Linked DNA regions of Sandaracinus amylolyticus. The main gene of each other region encodes a partner of the protein of the gene in region 2 in a complex. Links are inferred from orthologs where the notes say so. Each region holds a gene or a part of one and is shown on either strand. Other genes may lie near its edges.

Region 1 (6,089 bases), 2.9 Mb from region 2 along the record:
CGGCATCGCGGTGCTCGCGATGTCGCTCCTGAGACGTGGCCTCTTCGCCGCGGCCGAGGCGCGGGACGTCATGCACGAGGCGGGCGACCCCGAGGCGCGGAGCGTCCGCGCGCGCGCCCGCACCACCCTCGCGGTCATCGCGATCGTGGGCGCGGTCGCCGTCGCGCTGCTCGCGGGCGCGGCGCTGATCCTCGCTCGCGCGGCGCTCGTCACGGGCTGAGATCCGCCCGAATAGCACGGGGGTTCCCCGCGTTGCGCCCCCACGATCGCCGCCTTAGTCTGCCCCGCCTGTCTTCTCGGCGAGGCTGCGCGCCGCCTTCTCGGCGCCGCAGTCGCCCACTACCGCCTCTTCCCTCCGCGCCCGAGGCCTCTCTCGAATGCTGCAGGACATCCTCAAGAAGCTCTTCGGCACCAACCACGAGCGGCAGATCCGCAAGATCCAGCCGCGCGTGGCCGCGATCAACGCGCTCGAGCCGGAGATCAAGAAGCTCTCGGACGCGCAGCTGAAGGCCAGGACCGCCGAGCTCAAGCAGAAGCTCGACAACGGCGCGACCCTCGACGACGTCCTGTTCGAAGCGTTCGCGACCGCGCGTGAAGCGGGCCGCCGCGTCCTCGGGATGCGTCACTACGACGTGCAGCTGATCGGCGGCATGGTCCTGCACGACGGCAAGATCGCCGAGATGAAGACCGGCGAAGGCAAGACGCTGGTCGCGACGCTTCCTTGCTACCTCAACGCGCTCTCGGGCAAGGGCGTCCACGTCGTCACGGTCAACGACTACCTCGCCAAGCGCGACGCCGAGTGGATGGGCCGCCTCTACAACTGGCTCGGCCTGTCGTACGGCGTCGTCATTCCTTCGCAGAGCGATCAGGCGAAGAAGAACGCGTATCGCGCAGACATCACGTACGGCCAGAACAACGAGTTCGGCTTCGACTATCTGCGCGACAACATGAAGTTCAGCATCTACGACTACGCGCAGCGCGAGCTGAACTTCGCGATCGTCGACGAGGTCGACTCCATCCTCGTGGACGAGGCGCGCACGCCGCTGATCATCAGCGGGCAGGGCGAGGTCGCGAGCGACAAGTACCTGCGTATCGCGCGCATCATGCCGCGCCTCCGCAAGGACGAGCACTACGTCGTCGACGAGAAGTTCCACAACGCGACGTTCACCGAGGAAGGCATCGAGCGCGCGCAGCAGCTGCTCGTCGAGGCCGGGATCATGAAGAGCGAGAACCTCTTCGATCCGGTCAACCTCGAGACGCTGCACATCCTGAACAAGTCGCTCATCGCGCACACGCTCTACAAGCGCGACCAGCACTACATGGTCACGGCCGATCAGAAGGTCGTGATCGTCGACGAGTTCACGGGACGCGTGCTCGCGGGACGCCGCTGGTCCGACGGCCTGCACCAGGCGGTCGAGGCGAAGGAGGGCGTGCCGATCCAGGCCGAGAACCGGACGCTCGCGACCATCTCGTTCCAGAACTACTTCCGCCTCTACAAGAAGATCGCCGGCATGACCGGCACCGCCGACACCGAGGCCGAGGAGTTCCACAAGATCTACAAGCTGGACGTCACCGTCATCCCGACGAACAAGCCGATCCAGCGAAGCGATCAGGACGACCTCGTCTTCAAGACCGAGCGCGAGAAGTTCAAGGCGGTCTACGAGGACATCGTCGAGTGCCACAAGGCGGGCCAGCCGGTGCTCGTCGGCACCACGAGCGTCGAGAAGAGCGAAGCGCTCCACCGCATGCTCGCGAAGGCCGAGATCCCCCACAACGTGCTGAACGCGAAGCAGCACGAGCGCGAGGCGTACGTCGTCGCGCAGGCGGGCCGGAAGGGCGCCATCACCATCGCGACGAACATGGCCGGCCGCGGCACCGACATCTTGCTGGGCGGCAACCCCGAGATGCTCGCGAAGTACCGCGTGATGGATCGCGCGAACGCCGAGGGGAACGTCGAGCTGCTCCAGAGCCGCGAGCTCTTCGAGGCCGCGGTGAAGGAAGAGCAGACGCGGCTCGAGGCCGAGTGCGCGCAGGAGCGCAAAGAGGTGCTCGCCGCGGGTGGCCTCCAGATCGTCGGCACCGAGCGCCACGAGTCGCGCCGCATCGACAACCAGCTGCGCGGTCGTGCGGGCCGTCAGGGCGATCCCGGCGCCAGCCGCTTCTACCTGAGCCTCGAAGACGACCTCATGCGCATCTTCGCCGGTGAGCGCATCCAGGCGATGATGACGACGCTCGGGATGGAGGAGGGCGTCCCGATCGAGCACAAGTGGGTGACGAACGCCGTCGCCAACGCGCAGAAGAAGGTCGAGGAGCGGAACTTCGACATCCGCAAGAACCTCCTCGAGTACGACGACGTGATGAACCAGCAGCGCAAGAGCATCTACGCGCTGCGCCGTCAGGTCCTCGAAGGTCAGTACCGCACCGTCCCGACCGAGGACGAGATCAAGAAGGGCGTGAAGCCCGAGCCCATCGTCAAGGAGATCGACGAGGAGCTCCGCAAGCGCGCGAAGCCGACGCTCGAGCGCATGGTGAAGGTGCACGGCGCGAAGGCGATCCCGCCGCAGCCCCCGGCGCGTCCCCAGCCTCCGCCGCGCAACGCGACGCCCGAGCAGCTGAGCGCGTTCAACGACGTCGTGCGTGCGTACGACGTGGCAGCGCGCGAGTGGCAGGAGTCGATGCGCGCGTGGCAGGAGACCGCGCTCGCCGCGAACGTCGCCGACCTCGACGAGGTGCGCTGGCAGGCGCTCGAGCGGAACATCTACGACGTCTTCGGCTGCCGCGTTCACATCGAGAAGATCGCGAAGAAGCCGAAGCTCGTGCTCGAGACGATCGAGAAGGAAGTCGGCATGTCGCTGAGCGAGCAGCGCGAGCGCATGCTCGACCTCGTCGACGACATCGTGGGCAAGCTCGTCGAGCGCACCTGCCCGCCGAACAAGCACGCGGAGGACTGGGACTTCGACGGGCTGCGCAAGTCGTACGAGGAGACGTTCGGGCTCAAGGCCGGCGCGGTCGAGAAGTTCCACGACGTCGAGGACCTGGCGGAGCGTCTCTACAAGGACGGCGAGGCCGTGCTCCTCAAGAAGGAGAAGGAGATCGGCCCCGAGAACCTGCTCGCGGCGTTCCGCAACTTCTACCTCCGCGAGATCGACCGTCAGTGGCTCGACCACCTGACGAACATGGACCAGCTGCGCGACGGCATCGGCCTGCGCGGCTACGGCCAGCGCGATCCGAAGAAGGAGTACAAGAAGGAGGGCTACGACCTCTTCGTGGGCATGACCGAGAGCATCAAGGCGCAGGTCGCGTTCTCGATGTTCCGCATCCAGGTCATGCGCGAGGAGGACGTGCGGCGCCTCGAGGAGCAGCGCCGCCGCGAGGTCGAGGCGCAGCAGCAGCGCATCATGCAGCAGCACATCGCTGCGGCGACCACGAACGCGGGGCCCGGCACGCAGCCGGTGGCGAGCTCGAGCGGGATCGGCGCGGCGCGCGGCGGCGCGCGTGCGGCGGCGGCGGGTGTGCCGGCAGCGGCGGCGCGTGGTGGTCGCACGATCGTGCCGGCGCAGCAGGCGGCGGCGGCGGCAGCGCCGAAGGTCGAGACGGTGCGCCGCGACAAGCCGAAGGTCGGCCGCAACGACCCCTGCTACTGCGGCAGCGGCAAGAAGTACAAGAACTGCCACATGCGCACGGACCAGCAGAGCGAGCCCGCGCTCGACTCCGTCGCCCCCGAGGCCAAGAGCGTCGACGAAGCCCAGGGCTGATCGCGCGGCACTCGTCCGCGCTGCCCGCCCGGGCCTCGCTTCGACGCGAGGCGCCCGTCAGCGCCGACGGCTCGGGCGTCGCGCAGCGACGCACCGTGCGCCAGCGCGGGGAGACTGGCGATTGCGACCCCACGATGCCCCCGTCAGCTCTGACGGGGGCATCGTCGCGTTGCGAAGAGGCATCCGTCAGCTCGGACGGGTGCCTCTTCGACTCTCGAAGGTGCACCCGTCCGCGGTGGCGGGTGCCTCCATGCGGCTCGATGGGCCATCCGTCAGCTCGGACGGGTGCCTCGTCGCATTGCGATGACCCATCCGTCCGCTCTGACGGGTGGATCTTCGGGGCTCGAAGAGGCGTCCGTCAGCGCTGACGGGTGCATCTTCGTGACAAGATGGCGCGCTCGCCAGCGCGCTCAGCGGCTCGCGCCCACGACCAGGCGCGGCCAGGCGGCGAGGACCACCACGACGCAGGCACGCCCGGCGTCGTCGGTCGCGATGCCCGCGCCCGCGTCGGTGAACCGGCGGTCGACCAGCGCGCTGCGGTGCGAGGGGCTGCGCGTCAGCGCGAGGAACGCGCCCGCCACGTCCGCGCCGCGCGCGATCACCTCGCCGACGTGGCGCGCTTCGATCCCTCGCTCGCGGGCTCGCGCGCGGGGGTCGCGGCCCGGCTCGAGCTCGTGGGCCGCGCGTCCCACGCGACACACGGCGTCGGCGTGCGCTTGCGCGACCGACGCGAGCACGCGATGCGGCCGCAGCGGCGAGACGTGCGCTTGCGAGCGGAGCGCCTCGATGCGCGCGTCGAGCGGCTCGTCGTCGGCCGACGTGCGGCGCGCGGGGTCCTCGTCGCCGCCGATGCGCCGCTCCGCGACCGGCCGCGGTCCGTCGGGCCCGCGCGCGACGAGCTGCACCCGCACCGGGCGCTCGAGATCCGAGGGCACGTCGGCGCGTCCCTCGAAGGGCTCCACACGCTCGACGTTCCCGTGCGGATCTTCGACGAACACCATCGGATCGGCGAACCCCGGGCCGAGCTCGATCCGGAAGCGCTCGTTCCCCTCGTCGACGAGCCGGCCCGCGCGCGGCGCGGCGATCACGAGCCAGCGCTCGTCCCGACGCGCCTCGCCGCAGACGACGGGCGCGCGCAGCCGCTCGCCGAGCCGCTCCAGCCACGGCCCGATGCGGCCCTCGTCGCCGTCGTGGATCGCGAGCGCGTGCACGGTCGGCGCGTCGGAGCCCGCGTGGCGCGCCGCCGCGAGCAGCTCGGCGCCCGTCGGATCCCCGCCGTGCATGAGCACCGCCGCGGCCGCCTCGGCGAGCACGTCGTCCTCGCAGCGCTGGGCGCGAGCGAGGCCAGGAGCCGCGAGCACCGCGACGATCACCCAAGCGAGAGCAGCGCGCATCGCCCGATGTTCGGCGCCACGGATCGCCGACGCCAGTTCTCGGCCGAGACGCAGCCGGCGCGCGGAGCGTTCGGGGAGGGGTCTTCCGAGAACCCCTCCGGCGAGCTCACCCGTCGCCCTTCGCGCGCGCGCTCTCGCGGCCGAGGCCCGGCGTGGTCGCCCACACCTGCATCCAGCCCACGGCCGCGACCGCCGCGAAGAGCGGCGTCGTCGCCGCGCCCGCTGCGTTCCACGCCGGCCCGATCGCGCTCGCGACCATCCCGTCGAGCGCGCCCCACCCGAGCACGAGCCACGGCCACACGCGGCACCCGCTGTCGCTCGAGTCGTCGATGAACGCGAGCAGCGACAGCGCGAGCACGACCAGCAGCAGCGCGCGCATCGCCGGCCCGAGCCAGGCGTCGACGCCCCCGGCGTGCACGACCATCGCGTCGAGCCCGCCGTCGAGGATCAGCCACGACGCGCTCACCGCGACGCCGACGCCCATCGCCGCGCGCGCGAACCGCGATGCGCGGTTCTGCCAGCGCAGCAGCTGCGCGGCCGCGAGCAGCGTCGTGCCCATCGCGGCGAGGCCCTCGGCGCCACCGGGGCTGCTGCGCGCCATCGTGGCCACGACGAGCCCGAGCGACGCGAGCACGGCGAACGCGCCCGCCCGCATCGCGAAGCGGAGCGGCGCAATCGCGACGAGCGCGATCGCCGCGCCGAGCCCGGCGATCCCGAGGTGGATCGCCTCGCCCGCCGCGAGCGTCATCGCCGCCGTGACCACGCCTGCCCCGGCGAACAGCGCGAGCCCTCGCGACGTCCACGCCATCGGCTCGGCCGCCGGCCGCTCGCGCAGCAGCTCCGACGCGAGCCACTGCGGCGGGCCCACCGGCGCGGTCTGCGCGCGCATCCCCGAGCTCGACGCGCTCGCGCTCTGGACCGGGGTCGCGTCCGCGGCGCG
Region 2 (7,194 bases):
CCCTTGAAGCCACGCGCGCCCGCGCTGCTCCACGCCACCACGTTCCCCGCGAGGTCCGTGACGGTGACGATCGTGTTGTTGAAGGTCGACTGCACGTGCGCGATGCCCGTGCCGATGTTCTTCTTGACCTTCTTCTTGCCCTTGGCTGCCTTCGGCTTCGCCATCTCTCAGATACTCCGGTGAGGTGATCCCCGTCGCTCGCTCGAGGCTCTTCCGAGCTCAGCGACGGACGGCGCTGCCGCGACGCGGGCCCTTGCGGGTGCGCGCATTCGTGTGGGTGCGCTGGCCGCGCACGGGAAGGCCACGACGATGACGCAGCCCGCGATAGCACCCGAGGTCCATCAGGCGCTTGATGTTGATGGCGATCTCGCGGCGGAGATCACCCTCGACCTTGAACTGCGTGTCGAGGAGATCGCGGATCTTCTTGACGTCGTTCTCGTCGAGATCGTCCGCCTTCTTCGTCTCGGGAATCCCGGCCTTCTCGCAGATCTGCTTCGCGATCGCGGGACCGATCCCGTAGATGTACTGGAGAGCGATGACGGTGTGCTTGCGACCAGGAAGGTCGACGCCGGCGATGCGTGCCATGACTCGATTCCTCTTTCAGCCCTGACGCTGCTTGTGGCGCGGGTTCTCGCAGATCACGCGCACGGTCCCCTTGCGGCGGACGACCTTGCACTTCTCGCAGATCTTCTTGACGCTCGGACGGACCTTCATCGCAGCCTCGCTCTTACTTCCAACTCTCTACGGGAGAAAACTTCCGACTGAGAATCCTCAGTCACCGGCGCGAGCAGTGATGCGCGCACGGCTGGTGTCCGCGGGGGACACTTCGATCATCACGCGGTCGCCTCGGAGCAGCTTCACGATCGAGTGCCGACTCCGAATCGGCAGGGATGCGACGAAGCGACGACCATCTTCGCTGCGCACCGCGTACAGACCTCGAGGCAGCTCGTCTTCGACCACTGCTTCGAGAACCGTGCCCTTCATACGAAGGGCGAGCTCACTTCCCGAGGATCGACTCGATCCTGCGGGTCACGTCTTCCACCGCGCCGGTCCCGTCGACCTTCGCGACGATCCCCTTGTCCCCATAGTGGGCGAGGATCGGGAGCGTGTTCTCGAGGTACACCGCGTTGCGCGTGCGCACCTTTTCCTCGCGGTCATCGTCGCGTTGGACGATGCGATCGCTGCCGCAATTGCCACAGCGGCCCGTCGAGGGGGGCGGATTATAGCTCACGTGGTAGACCTGTCCACAGGCCTCACACGATCGCCTGCCGCTAATTCGATCCACGATCGCCTCGGTCGGCACCTCGAGCGCGATCACCTTCTCGATTCGACGGCCCATCTCCGCGAGCATCGCGTCGAGGGCCTTCGCCTGATCGACCGTACGCGGGTAGCCGTCGAAGATCGCGCCACCCTTCGCGTCGGCCTGCACCAGGCGGTTGCGCAGGAGCTCGATCACCAGCGAGTCGGGCACGAGCAGGCCCTGCGTCATGTACTCGTCGAACTTCTTGCCGAGCGCGGAGCCGCTCTTGCGCTCCGCACGCATCATGTCGCCCGTCGAGATCTGCGGGATCCCGAGCCGATCGACGAGGAACTTGCTCTGCGTGCCCTTCCCCGCCCCCGGGGGCCCGAACAGGATGAGATCCACGTCTAGCCCCCCTTCAGGCCGTGCGGCGACCACGGATGCGCGGACCACGCGGACCGGTGAGGCCCTCGTAGTGGCGCGTGATGAGGTGCGACTCGATCTGCTGCACGGTGTCGAGCGCGACGCCGACGACGATCATCACCGACGTGCCGCCGAAGAAGAACGGCACGTGGAACGAGTCCTGGAGCACCTGCGGGACCACGCAGACGAGCGCGACGTAGATCGCACCGCCGACCGTGATGCGGGTGAGCACGCGGTCGATGTACTCGGCCGTCGCCTTGCCCGGGCGAACCTTCGGGATGAAGGCGTTCTGCTTCTTGAGGTTGTCCGCGACCTCGACCGGCTGGAACGTGACCGCCGTGTAGAAGAACGCGAAGAACACGATCATCACGACGTAGAGCAGGTTGAACAGGAACGACCCCGGCTGGATGTAGTCGTTCACCGTCTCCATGCCCGGGATGATCCCGACGAGCTGCTGCGGGAACATCAGGAGCGACGACGCGAAGATCGGCGCGATCACACCGCTCGAGTTCACGCGGAGCGGCAAGTGCGAGGTCTGGCCGCCGTAGAGCTTCCGACCGACGAGCCGCTTCGCGTAGTGGATCGGAATGCGGCGCTGGCCACGCTCGAAGAACGTGATCACCGCGATCACGAGCAGCACGATGGCCGCGACCATCAGCAGCGAGACCGGCTGGATCTGACCGATCTGGACCTGCTCCATCGTCTGCACGCCGGCGCGCGGAAGGTCCGCGACGATGCCCGCGAAGATGATGAGCGAGATGCCGTTGCCGATGCCGCGCTCGGTGATCTGCTCGCCGAGCCACATGATGAACGCGGTGCCGGTCGTCAGCGCGATCACCGTCAGGAACACGAAGCCCCAGCCCGGATCGCGAACGACGTCGCCGACCGTCGAGAAGCCCGTGCCCGCGCCACCCGCGTTCAGGCCCTGGAAGTAGTTCGCCCAGAAGATGCCCTGGACGACCGAGATCACGACGGTGCCGTACCGCGTGTACTGGTTGATCTTCCGCTGGCCCGCCTCGCCTTCCTTGCGCAGCTCGCCGAGCTGCGGGACGACGATCGTCATCAGCTGGAGCACGATGCTCGCCGTGACGTAGGGCATGATGCCCAGCGAGAAGATCGACGCCTGCTCGAGCGCGCCGCCCGAGAACAGGTTGAACATCCCGAGGAAGCCGCCCTGCTGGCCGATGTACTCGCGGAGCACGTTCCGGTCGATGCCGGGAATCGTGACGAAGATCCCGATGCGATAGACCGCGATCATCCCCAGCGTGAAGAGGATGCGGCGGCGGAGCTCGGGGATCTTGGCGATGTTCGCGAAGGCGCTCATGCGAGTGGAATCGGTGCTCGGAGTGACGCGAGCCCGCGAAGATCGCGGGCTCGGTTCACCGTGGGGCTGCTGTCTCCCTCAACCGCGACCGGAGGTCAAGCCTTTGCAGCGGCCTTCGGCTTCTTGCCCTTCGCGGGCTTGTTCTTGTGCCGCACGACCGGAGCGACCTTCTTCTCGATCGTCTCGATCGAGCCGCCGGCCTTCTCGATCTTCTCCTTCGCCGAGGCGCTGAACGCGTCCGCCTTGACGACGAGCTTCTTCGAGAGCTCACCCGTGCCGAGAATCTTCACGCCGTCCCAGCGGCCCTTCACCAAGCCGCGTGCGCGGAGCGCCGCCTCGTCGACCGTCGCGCCAGCCTCGAACGCGTCGAGCGACTTGACGTTCACCGGGGCGAGGTCGCGCGGGAACAGCGAGTTGAAGCCGACCTTCGGGAGGCGGCGGTTGAGCGGCATCTGGCCGCCCTCGAAGTGCAGCTTGTGGATGTTGCCGGGCTGACGGGCCTTCTGACCCTTCTGACCGCGGCCCGCGGTCTTGCCCAGGCCCGATCCGGGACCACGGCCGACGCGCAGCTTCTTCGTGACCGCACCCTTCGGGGCGCGCAGGCGCGAGAGGATCGGCACCTCTGCGCTGATCTTCTCGTCAGCCATCGATCTCCTCCACCGACACGAGGTGGATCACCTTCTTGATCGCACCGCGGAACGCGGGCGTGTTCGCCACGACGACCTCGGTGTGCGGGCCGCGGAGACCGAGACCCTTGAGCGTGCGGCGCATGGCCTCCGTGCGGCCGATGCCGCTGCGGAGCTGCTTCACCTTGAGCTTCGGCTTGATCGCCATGATGCGCTCTCCCTCTGAGCTCAGACGCGGATCTCGTCCGCGGCCTTGCCGCGACGGCGCGCGACGTCGTCGATCGACTCGAGCGAACGGAGCGCGTCCATCGTCGCGTGGACGACGTTGTGCGGGTTCGAGGTGCCGACGATCTTGCAGAGCACGTCGTGCACGCCCGCCGCCTCGAGCACCGGGCGCATCGCGCCGCCGGCGATCACGCCGGTACCGGGGCTCGCCGGGTTCAGCAGCACGCGGCCCGCGCCAGCGTGACCGAACACGCGGTGCGGGATCGAGCCACCGACCAGCGGGATGCGGATCAGGTTCTTCTTCGCGCGGTCGGTGCCCTTGCGGATCGCGTCCGGCACCTCGTTCGCCTTGCCGAGGCCCACGCCGACGTGGCCCTTGCCGTCGCCGACGACGACCAGCGCGCTGAAGCTGAAGCGGCGGCCGCCCTTCACGACCTTCGCGACGCGGTTGATGTGGATCACCCGCTCCTTGAGGTCCTCGAGGCTCTCGGGATCGATGATGGCGCTCATGTGACTTCCGTTCTCTCAGTCAGTCCGGACGCGGCTCAGAAGTCGAGCCCCGCCTCGCGCGCCGCGTCGGCGAGAGCCTTCACGCGACCGTGGTAGATGTAGCCGTTGCGGTCGAACACGACCTTCGCGATGCCCTTGTCCTTGCAGACCTTCGCGATCGCCTGGCCGACGACCTTCGCGACGTCGCTCTTGTTCTTCTCGCCGAGCTCGCCGCGCACATCCTTGCTGAGCGTCGAGACCGCCGCGAGCGTCTTGCCCTGCGAGTCGTCGATCACCTGCACGTAGATGTGCTTCGCGCTGCGGAACACGGTCAGACGCGGGCGCTCGGTGTCGCCACTGACGTTCTTGCGAATGCGCTTCTTGCGCTTCGCGCGCTGCTCGTCCAATGCCATCTTCGATTCCTTTCGTGACTCCGCGGGGGGCGGCTTCGTACGCCCCCTCCGTCACGCGTTCAGATCACTTCTTGCCGCCCTTGCCGCCAGCCTTACCGGCCTTCTCGCGGACCTTCTCGTCGACGTACCGCACGCCCTTGCCCTTGTAGGGCTCCGGCGGGCGGAACGAGCGGATGCGCGCAGCCGTCTGGCCGAGCAGCTCCTTGTCGTGCGACTCGAGGTGCAGGCGCGGCTTCTTGGTGCCGCCGACGTCGAGCACTTCGACCTTCGCCTTGATCCCATCGGGAAGGCGGAAGAACACCGGGTGCGAAAGGCCGAGGTTCAGGGTCAGATCCTGGCCCTTCACTTCCGCCTTGTACCCGGTGCCGATCAGGTCGAGCGAGCGCGTGTAGCCCTTGCTCACGCCCTCGACGATGTTCTTGATCAGCGCGCGCGTGAGGCCCTGGTACTGGGCGAACGCGGTCGTGTCACCCGACGAGCGCGGCGCGAGGACGAGGGTGTTGCCCTCCTTCTTCACGTCGACCACCGCCGGGAGCTCGCGCTCCATCGAGCCCTTCGGGCCCTTCGCGACCAGCTTGCCGCCCTTGACGTCGATCTGGACGCCCGCGGGAAGCTCCACCGGGCGCTTGCCGACGCGCGAGACGCGAACGGTCTGCTGCTCCGCCGTCGCCATCACCACACCTCGCAGAGGATCTCGCCGCCGACGCGCTTCTCGCGCGCCGAGCGGTCGGTCATCACGCCCTGCGACGTCGACAGGATCGCGACCCCGGTCCCGTTCTGGACCTTCGGGATCTCGTCGTGTCCGACGTACACACGGCGGCCCGGGCGCGACGCCCGGCGGATGCCCGCGATCGCACTGTGGCGATCACGGCCGTGGTACTTGAGCTGGATCGAGATCGTGCGCGCGCCCTCGTCCACCGAGAAGCCCAGCACGAACCCTTCGTCACGGAGGATCTCCGCGACGTGCACCTTCAGCTTCGACAGCGGCACGTCCGTCCGCTCGTGCCGCGCGAGCGACGCGTTGCGGATGCGAGCGAGCATGTCGGCGATCGGATCGGTCATCATGACGACGCTACTCCCTGATCACCACGAGCTCTTCGTCACGCCCGGGATGTCGCCCGCGAGGGCGTACTTCCGCAGGCAAACGCGGCAGAGCTCGAACTTCCGATAGACCGCCCGGGGGCGACCGCACACCTTGCACCGGTTGCGGTAACGCACCTGGAACTTGGGCGTCTTCTCCATCTTCGCGAACGCGCGGGCGCTGGCCATTCTCGATCTCCTCAGGACTTACTTGCGGAAGGGCATCCCGAGCTCGCGGAGGAGCGCGCGTCCCTGTTCGTCGGTGCGGGCGGTGGTCACGAAGGTGACGTTCATGCCCTTGATCTTCTCGATCTTGTCGTAGTCGATCTCGGGGAAGATGATCTGCTCGCGCACGCCCAGCGTGTAGTTCCCGCGGCCGTCGAACGCCTTCGGGCTCACGCCCTTGAAGTCGCGCACGCGCGGAAGACCGAGGTTCACGAGCCGGTCGAGGAACTCCCACATGCGCTGCTTGCGCAGGGTGACCATCGCACCGATCGGCGCGTTCTCGCGCAGCTTGAAGCTCGCGATCGACTTCTTCGCGCGGGTCACGACCGGCTTCTGGCCGGTGATCGTGCCGAGCTCCTCGACCGCCGACTCGATGATCTTCTGGTTCTGGACGGCCTCGCCCAGACCCATGTTGACCACGATCTTCTGCAGCCGGGGAACCTCCATGATGTTCCCGAGCTGGAGTTCCTTCTGGAGCGCCGGGACGACGTTCTCCCGGTAGTGCTTCTCGAGACGCGCGAGCTGCTGATCCGCCATTTCCGATTCACCTCACCCGACCTTCGAGCGCTCTCTTCCGCGCGCTCGATGTCGAGTCTCCACTCGATATCTGACTCTGCTGCTGCGCAGCAGAGAAGCTCAGTCGATCGCCGCGCCGCTCTTCACGGCGACGCGGACCTTCTTGCCATCCTTCTCGGCGAAGCGGACGCGCGTGGGCTTGTCCGTCTTCGCGTCGACGAGCATGACGTTCGAGATGTGGATCGCGGCTTCCTTCTCGATGATGCCGCCCGACGGGTTCTTCGGCGTGGGCTTGGTGTGCCGCTTCACGCGGTTCACGCCCTCGACGATCACGCGATCCTCCTCGCGGATCACGCGCAGGACGCGGCCCTTCGTGCCCTTGTCCTTGCCGGCGATGACGACGACCTGGTCGTCCTTCTTGACGCGGATACCCATCACACCACCTCGGGCGCGAGGCTGATGATCTTCATGAACTTCTTGCCGCGGAGCTCGCGCGCCACCGGCCCGAAGATGCGCGTGCCGATCGGCTCGAGCTGCGCATTGAGCAGCACCGCGCTGTTGTGGTCGAACTTGATGTAGCTGCCGTCGGCGCGCTGGTACTCGCGGCGGGTACGGACGACGACGGCCTTCGCC

What was found. The genes of interacting proteins can lie anywhere in the genome.
Region 1: the proteins of secY (region 2) and secA are in contact, whole or in part, in a crystal structure (PDB 3DIN), measured with the Thermotoga maritima proteins. The link is inferred for Sandaracinus amylolyticus from one-to-one orthologs. Residues at the interface, in WP_004081795.1 of Thermotoga maritima: Glu108, Gly109, Glu110, Glu111, Ala236, Glu237, Arg238, Arg239, Ile240, Thr241, Ile242, Gln243, Tyr244, Ala245, Arg246, Arg247, Val248, Thr249, Gly250, Arg251, Arg252, Val253, Tyr254, Gly256, Ala257, Ser258, Thr259, Tyr260, Leu261, Pro262; in WP_004082002.1 of Thermotoga maritima: Glu261, Ala262, Arg263, Lys300, Ala301, Arg302, Thr303, Ile304, Ile305, Leu323, Tyr324, Asp325, Pro326, Val329, Ser330, Tyr333, Ile336, Lys340, Phe345, Val349, Glu363, Phe364, Tyr374, Ser375, Gly376, Gly377, Glu393, Ile395, Thr482, Ser483.

The regions. Positions count from the first base shown.
Region 1 is NZ_CP011125.1:6,167,760-6,173,848, reverse strand. The notes cover bases 1-3,955. They hold secA (preprotein translocase subunit SecA), read left to right. Parts: upstream 1-377; coding sequence 378-3,755; downstream 3,756-3,955. Other genes in these bases: DB32_RS26015 (hypothetical protein), read left to right, coding at 1-220. Outside these bases: DB32_RS26005 (CAP domain-containing protein), read right to left, coding at 4,166-5,149; DB32_RS47085 (hypothetical protein), read right to left, coding at 5,256-6,089. UniProt on the Escherichia coli protein: Required for protein export, interacts with the SecYEG preprotein conducting channel.
Region 2 is NZ_CP011125.1:9,050,200-9,057,393, forward strand. Bases 824-3,748 are described here. They hold secY (preprotein translocase subunit SecY), read right to left. Parts: upstream 2,988-3,748; coding sequence 1,659-2,987; downstream 824-1,658. Other genes in these bases: DB32_RS50355 (translation initiation factor IF-1), read right to left, coding at 824-984; DB32_RS38110 (adenylate kinase), read right to left, coding at 998-1,645; rplO (50S ribosomal protein L15), read right to left, coding at 3,083-3,634; rpmD (50S ribosomal protein L30), read right to left, coding at 3,627-3,748. Also shown: rpsK (30S ribosomal protein S11), read right to left, coding at 1-164; rpsM (30S ribosomal protein S13), read right to left, coding at 220-585; rpmJ (50S ribosomal protein L36), read right to left, coding at 601-714; more of DB32_RS50355, read right to left, coding at 772-823; more of rpmD, read right to left, coding at 3,749-3,821; rpsE (30S ribosomal protein S5), read right to left, coding at 3,842-4,348; rplR (50S ribosomal protein L18), read right to left, coding at 4,384-4,740; rplF (50S ribosomal protein L6), read right to left, coding at 4,805-5,413; rpsH (30S ribosomal protein S8), read right to left, coding at 5,413-5,805; DB32_RS38150 (type Z 30S ribosomal protein S14), read right to left, coding at 5,824-6,009; rplE (50S ribosomal protein L5), read right to left, coding at 6,028-6,582; rplX (50S ribosomal protein L24), read right to left, coding at 6,682-6,990; rplN (50S ribosomal protein L14), read right to left, coding at 6,996-7,194. UniProt on the Escherichia coli protein: The central subunit of the protein translocation channel SecYEG. Consists of two halves formed by TMs 1-5 and 6-10.